DNA from 4 places in the Aneurinibacillus uraniidurans genome. Region 3 is predicted to be linked to each of the others. Evidence: riboswitches for the same ligand, from Rfam matches in the RefSeq annotation. Region 3 holds a riboswitch; each other region holds the start of a gene.

Region 1 (2,202 bases), 1.4 Mb from region 3:
CACGGTCAAGTGTGAGCGGCCACGATTCTCCGACGACACGTGCATACGGAAGAGCCTGCTTGAAAATAATGCTTTTGTTTGAAACCTCATCCTGGATATGGAATACGAAGTTTAGGTTTCCATCCCCAATTTCACGGCTTGTAAGCTTTGCATCGGCTGGGAACAAGCCGGGGATGTTGCGCGCGTATTCTACTGCTTCTTGTTCAGTAAGCATACGGTATGTGGACATAAGTTCAATCTCCTCTCTAAACAAAAAACGCCCCTCTTGGTTAGAAAGAGGGACGTGTACATGTGTGTGCATCCTTATCTTTCAGAACCGTTGTTCTGCGGGAGTTGGCACCTTACTGTTCATGCAGCAGGTTGCCGGGTGTCATCGGGCCCGTCCCTCGACCATCTCGTGATAAGTCAATCCAAATGTAACAGTCGTACGAATTATTTGTCAAGAGTGAAAATACGCGAGAGTGAAAAAAGTGAGAGTAAAAAAGCTTGGTGGTGGCGGAGGGGATGGTAAAAACTCAGAGGGGATAAACGCTGGGGTTGCCATCCTGATTCGCTCTACTGGAGAAAAAGCTGGGTAGGGAAAACAAAAGGACGGGTTCGTTCTCTTTTGCCATCCCCTCTACCAACGAAACTTTTTCTCTCTGCGTTTTACTTTGTGAAAGAATAAAAAGCTAGAAGATCAAGAGATGTGCTTGGTTTTGAGTTATATAAAGCTATGCCGGTATGGGAGAAGGAATGAGCAATGAACGCTTTTACGCGTTGCTCATTCCTTCTCCCATACCCGCCGCCACACTTTATACAGGCTCAAGAATTCCAAGCACTGCTTTAAAAGTTTGTGAAAAAACTTGTTGACAGAATAATTTGGTAGGCGCTATGATTAGTTCCAACAAATCACATACGCAATTCGATTTTGACTCTCATCGAGAGAAGGCGGAGGGACTGGCCCGATGATGCCCGGCAACCTGCCTGTGTTCGCACAGGCAAGGTGCTAATTCCTGCAGGAGTAATCCTGGGAGATGAGAGGCTACCGATGCTTTATAAGTGGGGGCCTCTCTTTGTGTACCAAAGAGAGGCCTTTTATATTTATCACAAGTAAAAAGGGGAGTATGAGCATGGTAACAAAGACAAAACAACTCATTGCCGTTCTGCTGATTACGCTACTGGCAGCGTTCGCAGCAGGATGCGGCCAACAACCGGCTGGCGGAACAGGTGAAAAGAAAGAAGCCGCAACAGGGCCACTTGCAGGAAAGCGGATCGCGCTTGTTATGCAGCAAAATCTCGGTACCTTTTCTTCTCAGTACATTAGTGGGGTCAAAACAGAAGCTGAAAAATTCGGCGGACAGGTAACGGTGTTTGCAGCGGATAACGATCTTGGACGTATGTCTTCTAATCTGGATGCAGCCATTAACCAGAAGTTTGATGCGATTTTGATTGACCACGGTACACCTGCCGCTCTGCTAAATGGGGTACAAAATGCTGTTGCCAAACACATTCCGGTTGTCGTATTCGATGCCGACGTTAAAGCTCCGGGCGTAACGGTTCTGCAGCAAGACGATAAGCAACTGACAAAATTAACGCTGGATAAACTCGCAAAAGATGCAGGTGGCAAAGCTAACATCGTAAAAATCTGGGTAGCGGGCTACGCACCGATGGAACGTCGTCAGGCTGCTTACAAAGAATTTATGGCTAGCAACCCTGGTATCAAAGAAGTAGCCACATTCGGTGCGGCAACACAAAACACAGCACTGGATACACAGGCACAGATGGAAGCGATTCTGAAAAAATACCCGAACAAAGGTGAGATCACCGCAGTATGGGCAGCGTGGGATGAATTCGCAAAAGGTGCAACTCGTGCGATCGAGCAAGCTGGACGTACGGACATTAAAGTATACGGCATCGACATGAGCGACGAAGATCTACAGATGATCCAAAATCCGAATGGTCCATGGGTAACATCAGCAGCGGTAGACCCGAAAGACATCGGACGTGTACAAGTGCGATATGCGGCACAAAAAATTCATGGCGATAAAACACCGGATAATGTGGTGCTAAACCCGGTAGTAGTTAATCGTGAAGAACTTCCGAAAGAAAAAGTAACAACCGATCAACTGAGTCAGCATATCAAAGCGTGGGGCAACAGCACGCAAGGCATAGCAGACTGGATGAAAAAATAAGCTAGGGGAGGCCCTGCCTACTTTTATC
Region 2 (2,202 bases), 130 kb from region 3:
AAAGGAGGAGTGGCGATGACGGAGCCGCGTGCAATTTTATTTGATTTAGATGGGACACTGCTGACGATGGATACGGAAGCGTTCGTAAAGCGATACATAGAACGTCTCGGAGCCTATACGGCGCATATTATCGAGCCGCAAAAGCTTGGCGCATCACTTTGGGAAGCGACAAAGCATGTCATGCAAGACGATGATGGCACGAAAACGAATGCTGAAGTATTCCAACAGAAGTTTCTTGATCTGACTGGATTGGCGTATGATACGGTGTGGCCAGTATTCGATCAGTTTTATGCGGATGAGTTTCCGGTATTGCAGGAAGACTGCGGCCCGCATCCATATGCCGCAAAAGTGGTGGAAGAAGCGAAGCGGCAGGGGTATCATGTTGTTGTCGCTACGAATCCGGTATTTCCAGGTGTTTCAATTATTGAACGCCTGCGCTGGGCAGGATTTGCTGCGGAAGATTTCGTGCATGTGACGGTATTTGAAGAGGCTCATTACTGCAAGCCAAATCCGAATTACTTCCGGGAGATCAGTGAATCTATCGGCATTCCACCTGAACGCTGTATTATGATCGGGAATGATATGCAGCAGGATATGGTCGCAGAAGAAGTTGGAATGCAAACTTTTTTGGTGGAAGATTATAAAATCGATCGTGGTGTACCACAGCACCGCGTTACAGCGTCAGGAATGATGAAACAGCTGTATGATATGCTTGTAAGCCAGCAGGGACCTTTCATAAAAAAGTCTGAATAATATTTTATTGAAAAAATATTTGACAAACGTTTTAAAGGGAAGTAATATAATTTTCAGTAATTAAATAAAACTCGCTTATCGAGAGCGGCGGAGGGACTGGCCCAATGAAGCCCGGCAGCGGATTTTCTTGCTTATAAGAAAATTTTGTGCCAAATCCAGCAGGATGAAATTCCTGGCAGATAAGAGATGATGAGGTTGCTAGTACCAACTCCCTCTCGGTTTTCTGCCGGCGAGGGAGTTTTTTGTACGATCAAAAAAAGAAAAGGGGTTTTTGCACATGAAGAAGTGGATTGTAATGGCAATTCTTGCGCTGGTTGTAGGCCTGCTCGCAGCATGCGGCGGTGGAGGTAACCAGCAAAAAGCAGAAACAAAGAAGATTATTGTAGGGGCAAGTGCAGTTCCGCATGCCGAGATTTTGAAAAGCGTGCAGGACAAGCTGAAAGCACAAGGCGTGGATATGGAAATCCGCGTATTTAACGACTATGTACTTCCGAATAAAGCGCTTGAAGACAAGCAAATTGATGCAAACTATTTCCAGACAACACCTTACCTCGATGATTTTAACAAAAAGCATGGTACACACATTAAAGCGTTAGACGGTATTCACCTTGAGCCGATGGGCTTATACCCTGGTAAAGAAACAGCGAAGCAACCGAAAAAAGGCGCTGTGATCGCAATTCCGAATGATGTATCCAACGGTGCACGCGCATTAAAACTGATTGAAGCACAAGGTTGGTTTAAGCTGAAAGCTGGCAAGCCACTCAACGAGCTGACACAAAAGGATATTGTAGAAAATCCGAACAACATTCAGATTAAAGAAATGGAAGCTTCTATGCTGCCGCGTGCGGTTGGTGAAGTTGATTACGCTGTAATTAATGGTAACTATGCAATGGAAGGCGGCCTAACGCCAGACAAAGCGATCGCAATGGAGAAGAAAGATTCTGAAGCAGCGAAAACATTCGCAAACATCATCGCAGTTAAAGAAGGCGATGAGAACCGTGACGAGATCAAAAAGCTGATCGCAGTGCTGAAATCCGAGGATACGAAGAAATTCATCCAAGAGAAATACAAAGGCTCCGTTATCCCGGTATTTTAATACCACACAAAAAAACGCACAGAGCATACCGTTCCATACCGGAACACCTGCTCTTGTGCGTTTTTTTATACTCGACGAAAAAGGCGGCGCCAGAAGGACGGCTGCTCTGCGGAGGCAAGAAGCATACGGGTTTCCTGTTTTTCACGCATCATTTGTGTAATGCGTTCATCACGCTCCCGAATGGTTCGTTCCAGATGGTCTTGCTCCTGTTTGCTGGATTCAGACGATTCAGCGTTCATACATACGCCTCCTTATTAAAAATAATTATCTTTATTTTACCAACTTATAAAGTGGTTTTGCACCCCTGAATTGGAATCTGTCTTCCTGATTTGGTATAGTGAAGGCGAAGTCAT
Region 3 (2,202 bases):
CGTAAACATCTTAATAGCCGGGAACTGCTGACGATATTTCTCAGCTACTGTTTTATCCTGCGGACGGTAGTAGTTTCGTGCTTCGATTTCCTGACCTTTTGGTGAATACAAATATTCCAAATATGCTTTTGAAATTTCCTGTGTGCCATGCTTATCAGCTACTTTGTCTACAATCGCTACTGGTGGCTCTGCGAGAATACTAACGGACGGATATACAATCTCAAAGTTTCCTTTGCCGAGTTTGTTAACAGCAAGCAGAGCATCATTCTCCCATGTAAGCAGTACATCCCCGATTCCCCGCTCGACAAACGTTGTCGTCGCACCACGTGCACCGGAATCAAGCACCGGAACGTTCTTGAATAATTGCGCCAAAAATTCTTTCGCTTTTGCCTCATCGTTATTATTTTTCTTGAGCGCATAGCCCCAGGCCGCCAGGTAGTTCCAGCGTGCACCCCCTGATGTTTTTGGGTTTGGTGTAATAACGCTAATGCCCGGTTTCACCACATCGTTCCAGTCCTTAATCTGCTTCGGATTTCCTTTGCGGACGAGAAAGACGATCGTCGATGTACTTGGTGCACTGTTATGGGCGAATTCTTTCTGCCAGCCCGGCTTGATCAGTCCTTTTGCCTCCAGCGCATCAATATCATAGCCAAGCGCAAGTGTCACAACATCAGCTTCCAGCCCGTCTATTACGGAACGTGCCTGTTTACCTGAGCCACCGTGTGATTGTTTAATGGTCACATCCTGCCCCGTTTTCTGCTTCCAGTAAGCTGCAAATTCTTTGTTATAATCCTGATACAGCTCACGTGTCGGATCATATGAAACATTCAGCAACTGTACCGCCTTTGGCTGAACCGTCTTCGTTTGCGCCGTTTCTTTTGATTCACCGGCTGACGAGCATCCTGCCACGCCTAATGCGAGACTGCTCGCCAGTAGAACATGTACCCATTTGTGTGATTTTTTCATTGTGTTATCCCCCTTGTATTTTTCTAAAAAAAGAGGCCCCTAAAAAACCGACAGTTCATAACAAACTGCGGAATTTTAAGGGCCTCCGGTGATCCGGTCAGCACCTGACACGTTATCGAGCTTTCTTTTCTGTCGCAAATCTTTTTTTCTCTGTGCGGTCAATCTGTACAACCTGGCCATCGTGAACGATAATCTCCAGCGAACCGTATTCCAGATCTTTCAACGCATCCAGAATTTTTTCCACCTTGCAGGCAGGCTTCTGCCGCTCCTTCTCTCCCACTCTTCCTTCCCCCTTTTTTCGAATTTCCAAGTTATGAATGCTTCTGGTGTACACATCCGCCTGCTGCAAATACTTCATAAGCACACCCCCTGATAAGATAAAAAGCGACCCCTTATCGAAATAAGAGGTCGCCCGCAATAAACAAATATCGGTTCTCCCTCTTATCTATCGGATTGTGCATCCGCTGGAATTAGCACCTTTTGAATCATCAATGGTTGCCGAGGCTTCATCGGGCCAGTCCCTCCGCCTCTCTGGATAAGAGTCTTACTAGATATACAATTTTTTATTAGTCTTATCATAATACCTATTAATCAAAGTAGTCAACTGTGTTTTCTGAATTTTTTCTACATGGTCGATCGTTTACGGTTTTCTAGCTGTTTAGCAAAACAGAATCGCACAATTTTATCTCTATGTCCTTCAGCAATTTGTGTGAAGCGCAGCGGGACTTTCAGTAGACCGTTATCTTGCGGTATCGGTTGGCGTACAAGTTCGACTTTAGCTGCAATATCTTGATCCGGGAGATGAATAGTAACCGAAAATGCCTCTTCTGGAAATGTAATCTCAGGCTTGCATAACAGCAAAAGTCCACCTCCACTAATGTCAACCGACCTAGCAGAGTGCTTCGTATTTTCAATCATAAAATCTACGTTTAGCATGACAGGTACACGCAAATAGTTTCGACGTTGGATTTTACGAATATCTTTCAATTCAGGCTTTCGAAGCAATAGTAGTGGAATGTTATCTTTTGTACGGCGTACAACTTCAGACGAAAACTCATACTGATTCCCATCCTGATTCATGTAGCTTACGTACACAGCCTGCCTGTCTAACAGTATAGCCGTGCGTCCGGTCTGCTCATCAATCGGATACGTAATCATAATCATGTCATTCGACAAATCTGCTACCGTTGTTTTGTACTGTTTGGCTTCTTCCTTCTCCTCAAAAGAAGTCAGCCG
Region 4 (2,202 bases), 500 kb from region 3:
TCCTTCACTGTAAACGACAGCATGCCGCCTGCACCGGATGCCTGCTTCCGGTTCACTTCATACCCCTCATGATTTTCAAGCCCCGGATAATACACGGCCTCGATCTGCGGTTGTTTACAAAGCCACTCGGCAATCACCTGTGCATTATACTGCTGCCGCTCCATGCGCAGCGCCAGCGTTTTCAATCCGCGCAGCAACAGCCATGAATCCTGCGGACCAAGAATGGCTCCTATCGCATTCTGAATGAATCTAATTCGCTCACCTAACTTCTCATCCTTCGTCACGACCAGACCAGCAATCACATCATTATGTCCACCAAGATATTTAGAAGCGCTGTGAATGACAATGTCTGCACCAAGCTCAAGCGGTTTCTGTAAATACGGCGTCATAAATGTATTGTCTACAATCGTTAACAACCCGTGTGCCTTCGCCAGCGCGACTACACAGGGAATATCACTTATTTTCATCAATGGATTGGTTGGGGTTTCAATAAAAATCCCTTTTGTGTCTGACTGAATAGCTGCCTCAACCTCTTTCAGGTTACTCGTATCAACAAAGCTCGCCTGCACCCCATACACATTCAGCACTTCTCGAAGCACACGATACGTACCCCCGTACAAATCTTCCGTTACGATCAAATGATCACCCGGCGCAAACAGATGTAGCACAGCCGTTACCGCTGCCATACCGGAAGCAAACGCCGAAGCAACTGCCCCCTTCTCCAATCTGGCCGCTGCATCCTCCAGAACAGTTCGGGTCGGATTGGCCGTTCGGGAATAATCATATCCTGTGCTCTCCCCAAGCTTTGGATGAGCAAATGTCGCCACCTGATAAATCGGTGGGCTAACCGCCCCTGTCTGCGGATCTCTTCCGATACCTGCTCGCACTAACTCTGTTTCAATATGCATGTTCCTGCTCCCCTCTATAATAAAGTCCACAAAAAAACACCCTTCACAGATGGAAGGGTGTTGGATGCAGCGGTCCGCTCGTCTGCTACCTCTCATCTGTTAGAACACGTATGTTCTACAGGAATTAGCACCGTTCACACAATTGTCTATACAGACCATTCATGTGATGGTTGCCGGGCATCATCGGGCCAGTCCCTCCGCCTCTCTGGATAAGAGAATTCAATTTTTTCAATTATCAGCAATCATAAATCAAAAATGTTCATTTGTAAACCGCATTTTCATGGGTAACATTAACAAAATAGATTTTCACCATCAGGGAAGCTTAATAGGTGTAACGCACATTACAAATTTATTGAGGTGACATTCATGAAAAAGGTAATCGCATTTACATTAGCAGCATGTGTTGCCGGTTTTACGCTCCCAGCCTTCGCCGCTACTCCTGATACAACGCACAAAGCAAAACATCACCATCACCATAAAAAGGTGCATGCTAAGCATCATGGAAAAATGCATATTAAGGGACTGCCTAAGACAGGCTATGGCGGCGCAAGCGAATAAACAAAAAAAAGGGGGGCTTCCCCCTTTTTTGTACTGTGCACTATTAATTCAGAGGGGAAAATAACATGAGAATCCTAACCTGTCTTCTCTTGATCGCTATTTTTTTCTTTCCTTGCTCAACGATTGACGCCCATACTTCAAAAGCATTTGTACCCGTTCGTATCGAAATACCTCAGATTAAACTTAAAGCTGCTGTAGAACCTGTCTCCGTACTGGCAAATGGACAAATGGGGGTCCCACCTTCCTTTGAAAAAGTAGGCATTCTCACGCCTTGGACAAAGCCAGGTGAACCAGGCAATGCTGTGATTGCGGGACACTTCGACCACTATACAGGACCGGCTATATTTTATCGCCTAAGGGAATTAAAACGTGGTGATAAAATTTTTTTATACAACAGGAAAAATGACAAGCTTGTTTTTACTGTTAAAAATGTAGAATCATTTATGACCAAAAAAGCACCTTTAGAAAGAATATTCGGGCCCTCATCCAACGCTCAATTAAATTTAATTACTTGTAGTGGTAAATTTAATAAAAAAACACGTGAACATACCCAACGTCTTGTTGTGTTTGCTGAAATTTCCCCGTAACTTCTCCACTCCTTTTGTAACCAATATAAATAATCATCCGAACCTGGCCCTGAGCCGGGATTTTTTTATGGGATATTTTCACACAAAATCAGCATTGATTCATTTTTGCATTAAAATTTATGCACAAATGAATTGTATTTTCGACAAAA

What was found. A riboswitch is a leader RNA that binds a small molecule or an ion and turns the genes downstream of it on or off. The one in region 3 is predicted to bind S-adenosylmethionine.
Region 1: it holds a riboswitch for S-adenosylmethionine, as region 3 does, so the genes downstream of both, PO771_RS03130 (sugar ABC transporter substrate-binding protein) here and PO771_RS15425 (YezD family protein) in region 3, are expected to answer to the same signal.
Region 2: it holds a riboswitch for S-adenosylmethionine, as region 3 does, so the genes downstream of both, PO771_RS16005 (MetQ/NlpA family ABC transporter substrate-binding protein) here and PO771_RS15425 (YezD family protein) in region 3, are expected to answer to the same signal.
Region 4: it holds a riboswitch for S-adenosylmethionine, as region 3 does, so the genes downstream of both, PO771_RS17925 (trans-sulfuration enzyme family protein) here and PO771_RS15425 (YezD family protein) in region 3, are expected to answer to the same signal.

The regions. Positions count from the first base shown of each region.
Region 1 covers NZ_CP116902.1:606,414-608,615, forward strand. Annotated here, with positions in the region: gene mtnK (S-methyl-5-thioribose kinase) at 1-229, opposite strand, end outside; SAM riboswitch class I at 301-407, opposite strand; SAM riboswitch class I at 915-1,023, shown strand; gene PO771_RS03130 (sugar ABC transporter substrate-binding protein) at 1,113-2,174, shown strand.
Region 2 covers NZ_CP116902.1:3,211,714-3,213,915, reverse strand. Annotated here, with positions in the region: gene PO771_RS16010 (HAD family hydrolase) at 16-753, shown strand; SAM riboswitch class I at 826-939, shown strand; gene PO771_RS16005 (MetQ/NlpA family ABC transporter substrate-binding protein) at 1,031-1,849, shown strand; gene PO771_RS16000 (DUF3967 domain-containing protein) at 1,915-2,088, opposite strand.
Region 3 covers NZ_CP116902.1:3,080,972-3,083,173, forward strand. Annotated here, with positions in the region: gene PO771_RS15420 (sulfate ABC transporter substrate-binding protein) at 1-966, opposite strand, end outside; gene PO771_RS15425 (YezD family protein) at 1,079-1,324, opposite strand; SAM riboswitch class I at 1,405-1,508, opposite strand; gene PO771_RS15430 (flagellar brake protein) at 1,591-2,202, opposite strand, start outside.
Region 4 covers NZ_CP116902.1:3,581,953-3,584,154, forward strand. Annotated here, with positions in the region: gene PO771_RS17925 (trans-sulfuration enzyme family protein) at 1-908, opposite strand, end outside; SAM riboswitch class I at 998-1,124, opposite strand; gene PO771_RS17930 (hypothetical protein) at 1,275-1,466, shown strand; gene PO771_RS17935 (class F sortase) at 1,532-2,053, shown strand.